Regions from separate parts of the Reinekea thalattae genome, predicted to be linked through region 1. Evidence: riboswitches for the same ligand, from Rfam matches in the RefSeq annotation. Region 1 holds a riboswitch; the other holds the start of a gene.
What was found. A riboswitch is a leader RNA that binds a small molecule or an ion and turns the genes downstream of it on or off. The one in region 1 is predicted to bind thiamine pyrophosphate.

Region 1 (7,508 bases):
ACGCTTGCTGAGCATGACCGATCGATTTTACCCTCAGTTTGCAACGCACAATGCCCATACCGTTGCCACGATTTTGCATTTAGCTGAAGACAATAACGCTTATGAATTTCAGCGTTTACATGGCATGGGCGAACAGCTGTTTAATGTCGTCAAAGCACAAGAAGAGGTGCATTGCCGGATTTATGCGCCGGTCGGAGCTCATAAAGATTTACTGGCTTATTTAGTGCGTCGATTATTAGAAAATGGCGCTAACAGTTCATTCGTAAACCAAATGGCCGATGAAAATGTAAAGCCAGAAGTGGTTGCCGCCGATCCTTTTACTCGACTGATCGGCGATAGCCAGTTTAATAATTTGGCGGTAGGTAGTGAGTTGTTTTCACCACAACGACCTAACTCCAAGGGTTGGGATTTAACGCATCTGCCGACGTTAGAGGCGATAGAAGAGGCCCGGTCGCCGTTCCATCAAGCCCAGTGGCAAGCGGAACCTCTGTTAGCCGATAAAAAAACCACTAGCACGGCGGTCGTTAAGTTAACCAACCCAGCCAATGCTGATGATGTTTTGGGGCAAGCTGTTTTTGCTAATCAAGCCGATGTTGAGGTCGCCGTGAATAGCGCACAACCCTGGTCGGCTGAGGTTACTGAGCGAGCAAAAATTCTTAACAGAGTGGCGGATCTTTATGAGCAAAACTTTGGTGAGTTGTTTGCTTTGCTGTGCCGTGAAGCCGGTAAAACCCTGCCCGATGCCGTAGCAGAAGTACGTGAAGCGGTCGATTTTTTACGTTATTACGCAGCCAATGCTATTCAGGCCGAAGCGGTTGGTCATTTTGTTTGTATTTCACCGTGGAATTTTCCGTTGGCTATTTTTACCGGGCAAATTTCTGCGGCATTGGCGGCCGGTAATGCGGTGCTAGCAAAGCCTGCTGAGCAAGCCCCGCTAATTGCTTATCGCGCGGTGCAACTAATGCATGAAGCTGGCGTGCCTGTGGCGAGTATGCAGCTATTAATTGGCGGCGGTGACGTTGGTGCCATGCTAACGGCGCAGCCAAAAGTACAGGGTGTAACCTTTACTGGCTCGACCGAAACGGCTCAAAGTATTCGTCGTAATATGGCCGAAAATCTATCACCTGGCGCGCCATTAATTGCTGAAACCGGTGGCTTAAATGCGATGATCGTTGACAGTACTGCTCTGTTAGAACAGGCTGTCAGCGCCGTGATTGAAAGCGCCTTTCAATCGGCGGGTCAGCGCTGTTCGGCATTACGTTGCCTGTATGTACAAGCAGATATTCTCGATGAGTTTACCGAAATGTTGTTCGGAGCCATGGCGGAGTTAACACTGGGTGACCCGTGGCAGTTGAGTACCGATATTGGCCCAGTTATCGATGCAGAAGCACTGGCTAACATAGAAAGCGCTGTTGACAAAGCAGAGCAACAAGGGCGTTTGCTTAAGTTGATGCCAAGCTCGGATCAGGGAACCTTTATTGGCCCAGCGGTGATTCGAGTGGACTCTATTAGCGACATAGAAAAAGAAATTTTTGGCCCTGTCTTGCATATTGCTAGCTTTAAAAATCACCAGTTAGCGCAGGTTGTCGATGACATCAACGCGACTGGTTATGGCTTAACCTTTGGCGTGCAAACGCGTATCGATAATCGAGTGCAGTGGTTAAGTGAACACATTGAGGCTGGCAATATCTATGTTAATCGCAATCAGATTGGCGCGATTGTCGGAAGCCAGCCTTTTGGTGGTCATGGCTTGTCTGGTACCGGCCCTAAAGCGGGTGGACCAAATTACCTCAAGCGTTTTTATCGTAATGCGGTTGCAGAAACAGCGGCAACTGAATTACCTAAAAAGACAGCGCAAAGTACAGAAGCGTTGGCAGAATTGCAGCAAAAAATAGATCAGGCAACTGCCGAAACCTTTATCACACCAATGACATTACCGGGGCCGACGGGGGAATCAAACTGTCTAAGTTTTGTTGCCAAGCCTGCGGTGCTATGTCTTGGACCAAGTGTGGAGTTGGCAGAGCAACAGGCGCAGCAGGTTCGTCAATGCGGTGGTAAGGCGGTGGTCTGTGCGGGTTTAATCTACAGTGAACAGTTGCAAAAACTTGCAGGTTTTTCTGCCGTGATTTGGTGGGGCGACGCGACACAAGCACAGCAACTGGAAAAAGCCTTGGCAGCAATGCAAGGCGCACTGCGACCGTTGATTATTGGCCAGCCAGATATTGCCCATGTTGCTTATGAACGCCATGTTTGTATCGATACCACCGCCTCTGGTGGTAATACCGAGTTATTGGCTGGCGGTTAATGGTTAAGCCTGCTCATCAGTAGCCTCGTTTAGCTTAATACTTAAAGAGTGAGCACACAGCTTGCGTTAGCCGTCACGATTACAGGCTGACGCAAGCTGGTAACGCTGACAGATTGCATCAGGATTCGCTAGAATAGCGGCTGGTTATTTTTGTTTAGGTCGTTATGTCTATTAAACACGCAATTGCGCACCAATTGGTCTGCGCTTCTGAGTCAACACTGACTCTCCGTCCAGATTTATACCCGCTTGATGATTCGCTCAATACGCTGCTGGCACAAATTAAGAGTGCTTTTTTTAACCGTGCGAGCAAACAGTATGGCCAGTTCGATAACGCCAATGGCACGGTAAAAACCCTGCTTGAGCAGTGGTCATCGCAAGATTTGAGCTTTGCCGAATTGACCGTTCAGTGGTTAAAACAGCTAAGAATGGCGATTGAACAGGACGAGCAAGAAACCGAAGGCTATTGGTTTTTTGCCGAAGAAGAGACCGAACAGGATAGATTGCTTTGGTTTTTCCAGCTTAAACACAAGCACGGCATTAAGCTCAATAAATCGATAGACATAGAAGCCAGTAGCGTTATTGATTTTGCTAAATTAGGCTTTGGTGGCTGTATAGATTTAGCCGCCTTTGCTCAGCAAGAGCAAAAATACTTAACCATCAGTTTTGGCTTTGGCGACCGAGCGCTGCAAAGCAGTTTGGTCAATTTTATCGACTTTGTCGATACAGTAAATACCGCCGAAGATACCGAGCGATTTTTAGAAATCGTCAAAGCCTATAGCCAGTCTTTACCGCAAGAAGCCGGCGGAAATTATCGAAAAAAAGCACTGGAATACTGCGCCGAACAAGACAAATTGGGTGAGCTTGTTGTTGCCGATGAAATGGCCGAAGTGATCAAAGATCAAGTGCCGAGTCAGACAGAGCAAAGCCTAACAGACTTTATTGAAACCGAGCAGCCAGAGCTTAAAAAAGAGTTTATTCCTAACCGAAGTGCGCTTAAAAAATTCCAGCGTTATACCGGTAAAACTAAAGAAGTTTCTATCAGTTTCAGTAATGAAAACTTGGGTAAAACCATTCAGTTTGATCCAGATAATGAAACGCTGACAATCACGCATTTGCCGCCCAGTTTAGTTAAGCAGTTGCACTCGGCATTGCGCGATAACGAAGGCTAGAACAAAAAAAATTATAAAAAGATCGCTTGTAAAGACAGATTAAGTTTTTTATGCTGTTTTCAAAGCAGTCCGTCGGGGTGCCTAAATTAATTTAAAACAGCTAGCCTTTAAACAATATAGTTTTAAATGAGCTAGCGTTAAAATTAGTTAGGCTGAGAGATGCTCGCATCAACCCGGTGAACCTGATCCGATTAGTATCGGCGTAGGGAACGGATACGATTTTATGCAGCAATAATGCATCCTCTCGTGCACTCTTTTCCTATGTCGCTTAGTAAAACTTGGTGATGTAGATGACAAATTCTTCTCCTAATAATTCAACGCCCATAGCGCTCACTATTGCCGGTTCTGACAGCGGTGGTGGTGCCGGAATTCAAGCCGATCTGAAAGCCTTTTCTGCTAACGGTGCCTATGGCGCAAGTGTTATTACTGCCATTACTGCGCAAAATACTCAGGCGGTGACAGCGGTTCATCCGGTGCCGATTGATATTGTCAGCGCACAAATTAAAGCCGTGCTGGATGATCTCAATGTGCAAGCCATTAAGATCGGCATGCTGTTTTCTAGTGAGCTGGTTGCCGCAGTATTCGAGGCGTTAAAAGATTATCAGGGTTATCTGGTATTGGACCCGGTGATGATTGCAAAGTCTGGTGATGCCTTGCTGCAAGACGAGGCCATCGACGCCTTGAAAAGCCTGCTCATTCCACGAGCCAATCTTATTACCCCCAACTTTCCTGAAGCCAATGTATTGTTGAACTTGCCAGCACAGCAGGCTATTTCTGAGCAACAAATGCAACAGCATGCGCAATCATTGTTAGCGCTTGGCGCAGATGCGGTGTTGCTAAAAGGCGGTCATGGTGACGCAGATATTTGCCGTGATCTTCTACTCGGTCATGAGTTTGCTGCAAAGCTTTTTCAGGCGCCTCGCATTGCCACAAAAAACACGCACGGTACTGGCTGTACCTACTCTTCGAGCATTGCTGCTTGGTTAGCCAAAGGCGTTACGCTGCCGGAGGCTGTTGAGCGCGCTCATCGTTATTTGCATACCGCTATTGCCAAGGCCGATCAATTAACGGTCGGTAAAGGTCACGGCCCTGTTCATCATTTTCACGAAATTTGGCGGTAATCGAAATGAAAAAATTGGCTGCGTTCTACCCTATTTTTGATAACAGCGAATGGCTGCAACGTTTAGTGCCGCTCGGTATTGAATTGGTTCAGTTGCGAATTAAAGATCAGCCGATGTCGGTTGTGCGTGAACAGATTATTCAGGCTGAAAAAATTTGTCAGGAACATCAATGTGATTTGGTGATTAACGACTATTGGCAGCTCGCCATCGAGCTGGGTTGTCAGTGGCTGCACTTAGGCCAAGAAGATCTCGACAGCGCCGATCTTGCCGCAATAAAAAAGGCCGGCATTAAACTCGGCATCAGTACACACGATGAAGCCGAATTAGACCGAGCGTTGGCGTTGCAACCTGACTACATTGCCTTGGGCCCGGTTTATCCAACCATTTTAAAAAAAATGAAATGGCATCAACAGGGTTTAGAAAAGCTCACCGAGTGGCGTGAAAAAATTGGCGATATTCCATTGGTTGCCATTGGCGGCATGTCGGTCGATCGCGCTCAAGGCGCATTTGACGCAGGCGCAGATATTGTTTCTGCCGTGACTGATATTACGCTCAATGAAAACCCCGAGCAGCGTGTTAATGAGTGGCTCGAACGCTGTCGTCCTCAGCGCCAAAATTTATAATTTTTATTTATCTCTAAGTTACGAATAAAAAATCCCTTTAACGTTTTTAATGGCGATACATATGACAGATACGATTCCGAATTACGGTAAACATTTTTCCCTGTTACGTGCTGGCTGTAGTGAGCAATGGCAACAGTATATTGAGCACGACTTTGTCGCAGGTTTAGCCGACGGCAGCTTGCCAGAAAAATCATTCTTACAGTACATGATTCAAGATTACGTTTATCTGATGCATTACTCACGCGCTTGGGCGTTGGGTGTGGTTAAAGCTGAATGCCCAGAAGAGATGCGCCTCTGTGCCGCCACGGTCGACTCGTTGATTAACCATGAACTTTCGATTCACGTTAAAACCTGCGCCGCTCAAGGTATCAGCGAAGCAGAAATTTACGACGCTAAAGAAGAACTCGAAACCATCGCCTACACCCGTTATGTGCTCGACTCTGGCTTGCAAGGCGACTTTTTAGATTTGGTGCTGGCGTTGGCGCCCTGTGCCTTTGGCTATGGTGAAATCGGCTTGCGCCTTAAGCCTTACGCGGTGGCAGGCAACCCCTATAAAGATTGGATCGATATTTACAGCGGTGAGCAATATCAACAGGCCTGCGTTGATATCGGCCATCTGTTAGATCTTGCCATTGCCCGTCGTGTCGGTGATGCGCCTGAGCAAAGTCCAAGATGGCAACAGATGCAGCAACGTTTTACGACCGCAACAGAACTGGAAGCTCAGTTTTGGTCCATGGGTTTGCGAGCAGGTCGCTCGTAACCGTGATTAAATTTTAATTAGCAATCGATTAGCTACTAACTGATTTTATTAAATAGGAAACCCAATGCTTACCAACCTTAGTGCCATTATTTGGCTTAGTCTTTTTTCAGTATTTTTTGCGCTCGCAGGCCTGTTATTTGCGCGCCGCCAACCATCTAACCTAGAAGATTTTATTATTGCGCGAAACAGCCAAACTGGTAGCGCAACGCTGCTCACATTATTGGCGACAACGCTTGGCACCTGGGTTTTATTTGGCCCTGCTGAGCTGGCAACTTGGGGAGGCATCAGTGGTGTTATTGGTTATGCCTTAGGCGTATTAGTGCCGGGCCTTGTGATGATTCCATTGGGTAAGCGTATTCGTCAGTTGATGCCTAATGGCCATACGCTGACCGAATTTGTTTATGCGCGTTATGGCCGTGGCGTTTACCTGTTTGTCTTGGCGATTATGTTGTTTTATTTGTTTATCGGTTTAGCTGCGGGCTTAACTGGTATTGCTCAAATTGTTGCGCTAATTGCGCCAGTGCCATTATGGCTGACAGCCAGTATCGTGATCGTTGCAACCCTGCTTTACACCCTGTATGGCGGGCTTAAAGTGTCGATCTTCACCGACCGATTACAGATGTTGATTATCCTGCCGTTTATCGTACTTGTTTTAGTGTTAGGTTGGTATGCGACTGGCGGTGCGGCACCGGTTGTCGAAGGTTTGCAGCAAAAGGCTGCGCATCTAATTAATCCATTCGAAAGCTCTGGTATCAAAGCGGGTATTACCTTCTTTTTAGCGGTGGCATTAACAGGCTTGTTTTATCAAGGCACATGGCAACGAGTGTTTGCAGCTAAAGACAGCAAAGCGTTAGCTAGCGGCTTTTTACTCAGCGGTCTAATTGGTTTCCCGATTATTGTCGCTTTGGGTTTATTTGGTTTGGCTTTTGTTGGTTTGTCGCTGCCGGGAACCGGTGCAACGGCACTGTTCAGTGTGCTGCTTGATGGCGCACCCTATGCGTTATTGGTTGGCTTGGTCTTCTTTGGCCTGGCGTTGATTATGAGCAGTGCGGACTCTTCGGTGAGCAGTTTTCATAGCTTGTTTATTATTGATATTAAACGTTTGTTGCCGAACATCGAGCAATCCCGTTTGATCGTGCTGTCGCGTTGGTTGGTTATTGCTTTGTCGGCGATTGCATTGTTTGTTGCCTCTAAAGGGTTAAGTATTCTGTACCTATTCCTGTTAGCCGATTTACTTTGTTGCGCTGCGGCCTTCCCGGTATTTTTTGGTTTTTATAATCGTCGCTATAAAAGTTATCAGGCCATAGTGAGTATCGTTGTCGGATTGGTCTGTGGTTTTTACTTTTTCCCAAAACCGGGCCAGCCTGCCGAGTTTTTATATGAATCCTTTATGTTAGCCAGCTTTGCGCCGGTTGCTGTGTCATTGTTGCTATTGATGTTGCCGAGCAAAAAAGTCTTCGACTTCTCGATCATTGCAAACCAAGCGAAAAAACTATCCAGCTAGTTTAAATGTTCTAATCCCTGCGTTGC
Region 2 (7,508 bases), on a different contig from region 1:
TACCTGAATGTCTCTCGTGTTACGATCAGACGCGCTATTGATGAGCTGGTCAAAGACGAGGTCCTCACTCAACGTCAAGGTGCTGGCACCTTTGTCAGTGAGCGTGTTGAGCAGCCACTCAATCATTTGCGTAGCTTCACCGAGATTATGCAAGATCGCGGCAAAAGCATCAGTTCAAAGTGGCTAGATCGATCGTTAGGCATGCCACGAGCAGAAGAACGAGCAGCCTTAAACTTGCAAGACGATGACCTAGTGGTCCGTTTTTATCGATTACGTTTTACCGATGGAAAACCCATGGCATTAGAACTGGCCAGTATTCCTAGCCAGTACATTCTTAATCCATTCGCCGTTGAAGGCTCACTCTATGCCTTACTCGACAAACAAGGTAAACGGCCTGTTAGAGCATTCCAACGCCTAAGAGCCATCAGCATCGATTCAGAACGTGCAAACCTGTTAAGCATTCCTGAATCCAGTGCCGTGCTGTATATAGAGCGAACCGGAGTCTGCGCCGAAAACTCTCCTGTGGAATTTACGCGATCTTGGTTCCCGGGAGACTCCTATGATTTTGTCGCTGAATTACAAAATACGCTATAGTTTATAACCAAAATTAGAAACGGCTACTAAGAAAAATAATGACTATCAGTAGCGATCAACATAAGCCCTTGTTGTTCTAAATTGGCTTTGATGTCATCGAGTTTTCGTTCATCGCTGACTTCAAATTGCTCCAGTGCCGTTGCAGCATCTTCTGCGTAGCCTCCTGGCTGAGTAATCGATTCGGCGCTCATGCTGGTGATACCCAAACGTGCAATGCCGTTGCGAAATTCTGGGGCTTCGCGGGTGCTTAAACCCAAATCCAGTTCGGCATCAAATAAGCGCCAGGCTAAAATTAATTGCAGTAATTCTCGGTCGCTAATGTGCAATGGGTTTTCTAATTCTCCGGCACATGGTCTAAGCCTTGGAAAGCTCATACCAAAACGTGCGGTCCAATATTTTTTTTGTAAATGGCGCAAGTGTAACGCGCACGCCAAACTGTCTTGTCGCCAATCAGTGAGGCCGATCAATATACCTAAATTAATTTTTAAAAAATCAGCATCGGCAGCACGCTCTGGAGCGTTTAGTCGATAAACCATATCTTGTTTTTTTCCGTGCCGGTGATGTTCGGCATAACTGGCTGGATTATAGGTTTCTTGATACAGACTGAGTGACTCAACGCCCTGCTTGCGCAACACGCCATACTCTTCAGTTGTGAGCGGCTGCACTTCAATAGCTAATTGACTGAATTTTGGTTTTAAACGTTTGACTGCGTTGCTTAGGTAATCAATCCCGACAGTTTTTTCGGCTTCTCCGGTCACTAACAAAACACTATCGAAACCGCGTTTTTTTAGTGCTTCGGCTTCGGCATCTATTTCATTGTTGTCTAAGGTTTTTCGGCGCAGTTTATTGTGAATACTAAAACCGCAATAGCTGCACCAATTCGAGCAGACATTACTCAAGTACAGCGGTGCGTAACTTTGAATAACATGACCAAACCGCTGCCGTGTTAAGCGTTGCGCTTTTTCTGCCATCTGTTCCAAATAAGGCTGCGCTTGCGGAGAAATTAACGCGGCAAAATCGTCAATTGATAAACGATCTTTTTGCAATGCTCGTTGCACTGCGGCATCGTCAACCTGTTTCAGCGGCGTTGCTAAGTCATCCCAACGTTGTTGCGACCAGCCGTTGGCAAAGTTTAGCTCGGTGCTAGTTTGAGTTCTTTTTCCGGTGCTGCTCTCGTTACTTTTTTTAGTGCTAATTTGAATACTTTGGCTCATGAGCTTGCCCCTAAAAAATCAGTCAACGGGCTGGAAGCGACAGCAGTTGCATTGCTCGATTGCGCACCCAAGCCAGCCTCGTAAGCTTGGCGACCGGTAATCACCGCCTGCTTAAAACAGGCCGCCATGGCAACCGGGTTTTGCGCACTGGCAATGGCGGTATTAACCAAGACAAAATCGACTCCCATTTCCATTGCCTGCATGGCATCAGAAGGCTTACCAATGCCAGCATCGACCACCACCGGCACGTTGGCTTGCTCAACAATCATCTGAATAAAATCACGTGTTAGTAAGCCCTTATTACTACCAATCGGCGCTGCTAGCGGCATCACGGCGGCACTGCCTGCCTCTTCTAAACGCTTAGCCAATACTGGATCCGCATGCATGTATGGCATGACGTGAAAACCCAACTCAACCAACTGTTCGGTGGCCTTTAACGTTTCGATTGGGTCTGGCATTAAATAACGCGGATCAGGGTGAATTTCCAACTTGACCCAACGTGTACCGGTTGCCGAGTGTGCAAGCTTGGCAGCAAAAACCGCCTCTTCTGCGTTGCGCGCGCCGCTGGTATTTGGCAATAGCTGAATGCCAGCTTCGATTAACGGCGTAACAATCGGATCAGTTTTTTCATTCGGGTTAACGCGACGCATCGCCAAAGTAACTAATTCGCTGCCACTGGCTTTAACCGCCTCGACCATCACTTGGCTCGAAGAAAACTTGCCCGTGCCCAACAGCAGTCGGGAATTAAATGTTTTGTCTGCAATTTTCATCTTCAACCACCTGCAATCAATTTAAATACAACCAACTCATCCTGATCTTTCAAGGTAATATCGGGCCATGTATCGGGTGGCAAAATTTCATTATTAACGGCGACCGCAACGCCCTGAGTTTCGATACACAATTGCTCCAAGGCAGCAATCAGTTGGCTATTATCAGCAACCGTTTGTGGCTCATCGTTCAATAAAATATTCATGACGTCACTCCCAAGATTGGAAAGCTGAAGCGATGCAATGCTCGACAACGAATGCAACAAATACAGGTAAAAAGCTGTGTTAAAAAATTACAGTGGCAGAGCTGAATATTTTTTAGAAAAGGAGGACTCAATGAGAGGTGCATGCAAAGCTCCAATAGAAAAATAACGTCGGAGCCTCACTAGGTGAGAAATGTGGACAAAAAAAGCTATGTAGGCGATTCTCTTGTTTCCTTCGCAGGTATTAGCCTGATCAGGTTCCACGGATCCCGCAGTGTTTGACGTTACAGGGTAACAACCAAACGGTGCGATCTCAGCTCTTTCGAGCACTCCGACAAGTGCGCCTAAATTAAAACAAGCGGCATTTAGATGCAACCGCGTTTTGTTATTTAACCGCCAAACAAAACCATTATCAGGTTTAATCTAACGAGCGAAAACGCTCAACCAACCAGTCGACAAAGACACGCGTGCGCGACGACAACTGCTTGTGATGTGTCATCAATGCCGAAACAGGCATGGCCGGCGGCGGAGTTGACGGTAGCAGTTCTACGAGACGATTCTCTTTTAGCTGCTGCTCAATTCGATAGCGAGGCACCTGAATAATGCCTAAGCCGGCAACCGCGGCTCCAGTGTAAAGATCGGCACCATTGACAAAAAGATCGGCTCGAAGGTTTACCGCGACAACCTGATTATCGACAACAAAATCTAGATCGGTTTGATGACCAAATTCATGCGAACTATAACCAACCGCCTGATGCGTCGATAATTGCTCAATGCTATTGGGGGTTCCAAATTTTGCTAGATAGTCTGGGCTGGCGACGGTTAGCTGCGGCATTTGCGCCAGCGGCCGCGCCACCAAAGTAGAATCCTGTAGTGTGCCTGCACGCAGAACGCAGTCGATCCCCTCACGTACTAAATCCACCAGACGATCATCTTCACCAATATGCAATTGGATGTCTGGGTAACGCGCAACAAAATCCGCTAAATAAGGCACAACAAAATGCTTCGCCAAGGTGCCTTGCAAATTAACACGTAATAAGCCTTTTGGGTTCTGCTCTAAAAAAGTCCGCTCAGTGTCTTCAAGCTCGGCAAGAATTTGTAGGCAGCGGCGATAATAATACTGCCCTTCTTGAGTCATTCTGACTTGCCGAGTGGTTCTTTGTAACAGCCGACTTCCAAGCCTCGCCTCCAAACGTTTTATCGTATTGGTCACCGTTGCGCGTGGTATCTGCAAGTCTTCCGCGGCTTGCGTAAAGCTATTGCGCTCAGCAATCCGCACAAATATCTGCATTTCCTGAAAACGATCCATAACCGCTCCATCATTTTAAAGTGCTGCTGCTATGCAAAGTGCCGTCGTTATGCAAAGCACCATTGTTGTTAAAAATGGAATAGTAATGACAATTTTAGGCTAATTATTAAAGCCACTCCAGCCAGTAACCTTCTTTTCCGTCAGATGGAAGACATTATTTTCATTACCGGAGGTCACCAAATGACACAGACTCAACCCCAGACTCAAACCACAACTACAACAGACCAACCGGTTGCCATCGTAACAGGGGCATCACGTGGCATTGGAGCACAAATTGCCCAACGCCTAGCCTACGATGGCTACCGAGTGGTGATTAATTACCAAGCCAATGCTCAGGCCGCCGACGCGCTTGTCGCTCAGATTGAAAAACAAGGCGGTAAAGCACTGGCGATTCAGGCAGACATATCCAACCCTGAGCAAGTTGACGCTCTGTTTGCTCAGACCAAACAAAGCTTTGGCCGCATTGACGCGCTCATCAATAACGCTGGCATTCTGCAAGTCACACCGATGGCCGAAACCAGTATTGAACAGCTGAACCGCGCCTTCGCAATCAATACCCAAGGCACCTTTTTAACTATGCAAGCTGCGTATAAAGAGATGGCAACAGGTGGTCGTATCATCAACCTGTCGAGCACAACCTTAGCGCTGAACATGCCAGGTTACGGACTCTATAACGGCACCAAAGCGGCAGTCGAAGCCTTTACTCGCATCTTTGCTAAAGAGATGCGCGGTAAAAACATTACGGTTAACGCCGTTGCACCGGGGCCGGTCTCGACCGAGCTGTTCTTGAACGGTAAAAGTGATGAGCAAATTGCACAGTTTTCCAAAATGCCACCGCTAGAGCGCTTAGGCCAACCAAGCGATATCGCCAATGTTATTTCCTTCCTTTGCTCTGCAGATGCAGGTTGGATAAACGGCCAAATCATTCGTGCCAACGGCGGGATCGGCTAGTTAGTAATCATACGAGATTCCTAACCTATGACGATTTGCAATGAACGACATTATTAGCCTGACTCGTCCTAAAATATAAGCCGCGATAAAGCGCGCTCATTAAGCTGTGATGAAGTCGTCATCCTGTACCTCGACGGCTTCATTTATTTGGTCGCTAAAGGCACGCGAACCATTGCTTTCTGGCGATTTAAAGAGCCTAAATATTTGATTTAAATACTGTTTTCTAAAAGCAGGAAATTATTATATTCATCGACTTGATATTGATCTAAATCAAGCCACACTGAATTAGGTATTTGCATGCTTTTCAGGAATTCCAGTGGCTTTAACCTTTATACCTAGAACGGTCCTAATCGGACTGCTATTTTTTGTCACCTACTATGCATTGGCATCGCTGTCGCTAATGCTCACTCGATCTGGCCATGCTATGGCATTGCTATGGTTGCCTAATATCGCCACCGGCCTGTTATTGATAAAACACGACCTTAAGCACTGGCCAGTCATTGCCATCGCTATCGCTGCCGGTAATTTTTTAGCTGACCTGCCTTACTCGTCCGACTTATTAAAAACATCATCCTTTGTTTGCGCTAACCTTTGCCAAGTTATGATTACTGGCTATTTTTGCCGGCAACATACCCGCTTTAATGAATTAATTAATGTACCGGAAGAATTTTTTAAAGCGATGGTGCTCTCTTGCCTTGTAGCACCGGCCATTGCCGGCGTTGTCATTTCAATTTTGTTTTACATGCAAGGTAATTACGATGTTTCTAACAGCTGGGCAAATTGGATGAATGCCAAACTCATTGGCGGTCTTAGTTTGTTTGGCTTCATGGTTTGCTGGCTTAATCTAGGCGCGAAACGTATTGCACAGGTATTAATTAGCCCAATCAGTGCCAGTATTTTTGCGGGCTCTGTCATTGGTATTTACTGGGCATTTAACCATTCATCCGAACCCTATTTACTGGCCTTTTTATTATTAATCTTGGTCTCTATTTGGTCCTTTACACGCCTAGCCATTATCGCTGCAACAATGGCAGTGATGATGCCAGTTCTCTCTACTGCTGACAGCTTTGGCATTGAAAACCCAGTTTATCTTTTTATCAATCTCGGCTTAGTCTTTTTATTCAGCAATCTATTTGGCATAAAATTGCGCGAGTTGCGGCGTAAAAAGAACCTCTATCGCGATCTATCGATTGAAGCCACCAACGTTTACGAGCGAACACCGATGCCACTTCATTCTATCGATGACAATGGCAACATTGTCGCAGTCAGTGACAAGTGGCTAGAACTGTTAGGCTATCGTCGGCATGAAGTTATCGGAAAAAAATCGGCCATCTTTTTAACACCTGAATCTGCTAAAAAAGCAGTCGAAGAGGTTTTGCCTGAGTTTTTTGAAAATGGATACATCAATAACGTTAATTACCAATTTATCCGTAAAGATGGCTCCTTACTCGACATTGAACTTTCTGCTATTTACGTCGAAGAAGATCACGGCGGCCGCTCTTATGCTGTATTGAACGACGTTACGCGTGAACGCCGCTTAGCAGAAAACCTTAAAGAAGAAAAAGACCTGTTGGAGATCACTGTAAATTCAATGGGTGACGGCATGGTCACTACCGACGCTAATGGCTACATCACCTTTTTAAACCCAGTTGCCGAATTACTTACTGGGTTCACTCAGGCCGACGCGGTTGGTGAACCGTTTGAAAACGTCGTACATCTGTTTGATAGCGATACCGGAAAAACCATTGCCAACCCAACACTACTCGCTATCGAGAAAAAAGCACGCATGGGTATACCAGACACCGCGACATTAAAAAGTCGCAGTGGCGATATTTTCAGCGTTCAAGATTCTGTTTCACCGATCATTGACGACAAGGGAGTGGTTCACGGCGCAGTCATGGTGTTCCAAGACGTCTCGGAGACTCGGGCTATCTCTGAGAAGATGTCTTACTTAGCACAACACGACATGCTAACCGACCTGCCGAACCGAGTACTATTTACCGACCGTTTATCGCGCGCCTGCTCACAGTATCAACGCAATGGTGATGGCTTCTCTCTGCTCTTTTTAGATTTAGATAATTTTAAAACTATTAACGACACTCTCGGCCACAGCGTTGGCGATAAAGCACTCAAGCACGTTGCTAATCGTATTAAGAAAAAACTACGCCAGACCGATACCGTATCTCGTATTGGCGGTGATGAATTTTTAATTCTACTGCAAGGCGAAATGAGCCTGTTAGAAACCTCTCGTTTTTGTAACGACCTATTACAAATTATTGGCGAACCGTTAGTACTGCAAGGCCGTAGCCATAGTATTGGAGCCAGCATTGGCGTTGCTTCCTGTCCGAAAGACGGTGAAGACCCAGAGACGCTCATGCGACGCGCCGACTCAGCCATGTACCAAGCCAAAGATACAGGCCGACACCGCTTTACTCTCTATTCAAAAGAGCATGAAGATGCGCTCAATGCG

Region 2: linked by a shared signal. The riboswitch ahead of thiS (sulfur carrier protein ThiS) and the one ahead of thiD (bifunctional hydroxymethylpyrimidine kinase/phosphomethylpyrimidine kinase) in region 1 are both predicted to bind thiamine pyrophosphate.

Annotation. Positions count from the first base shown of each region.
Region 1 is NZ_VKAD01000001.1:1,945,086-1,952,593, reverse strand. Features, by position in the region: gene putA (bifunctional proline dehydrogenase/L-glutamate gamma-semialdehyde dehydrogenase PutA) at 1-2,305, shown strand, start outside; gene FME95_RS08890 (nucleoid-associated protein) at 2,470-3,474, shown strand; TPP riboswitch at 3,538-3,700, shown strand; gene thiD (bifunctional hydroxymethylpyrimidine kinase/phosphomethylpyrimidine kinase) at 3,765-4,595, shown strand; gene FME95_RS08880 (thiamine phosphate synthase) at 4,601-5,218, shown strand; gene tenA (thiaminase II) at 5,280-5,978, shown strand; gene FME95_RS08870 (sodium:solute symporter family transporter) at 6,043-7,482, shown strand.
Region 2 is NZ_VKAD01000002.1:255,991-263,498, reverse strand. Features, by position in the region: gene FME95_RS11500 (GntR family transcriptional regulator) at 1-594, shown strand, start outside; gene thiH (2-iminoacetate synthase ThiH) at 621-1,808, opposite strand; gene FME95_RS11490 (thiazole synthase) at 1,805-2,578, opposite strand; gene thiS (sulfur carrier protein ThiS) at 2,581-2,781, opposite strand; TPP riboswitch at 2,992-3,122, opposite strand; gene FME95_RS11480 (LysR family transcriptional regulator) at 3,197-4,087, opposite strand; gene FME95_RS11475 (SDR family oxidoreductase) at 4,268-5,038, shown strand; gene FME95_RS11470 (bifunctional diguanylate cyclase/phosphodiesterase) at 5,355-7,508, shown strand, end outside.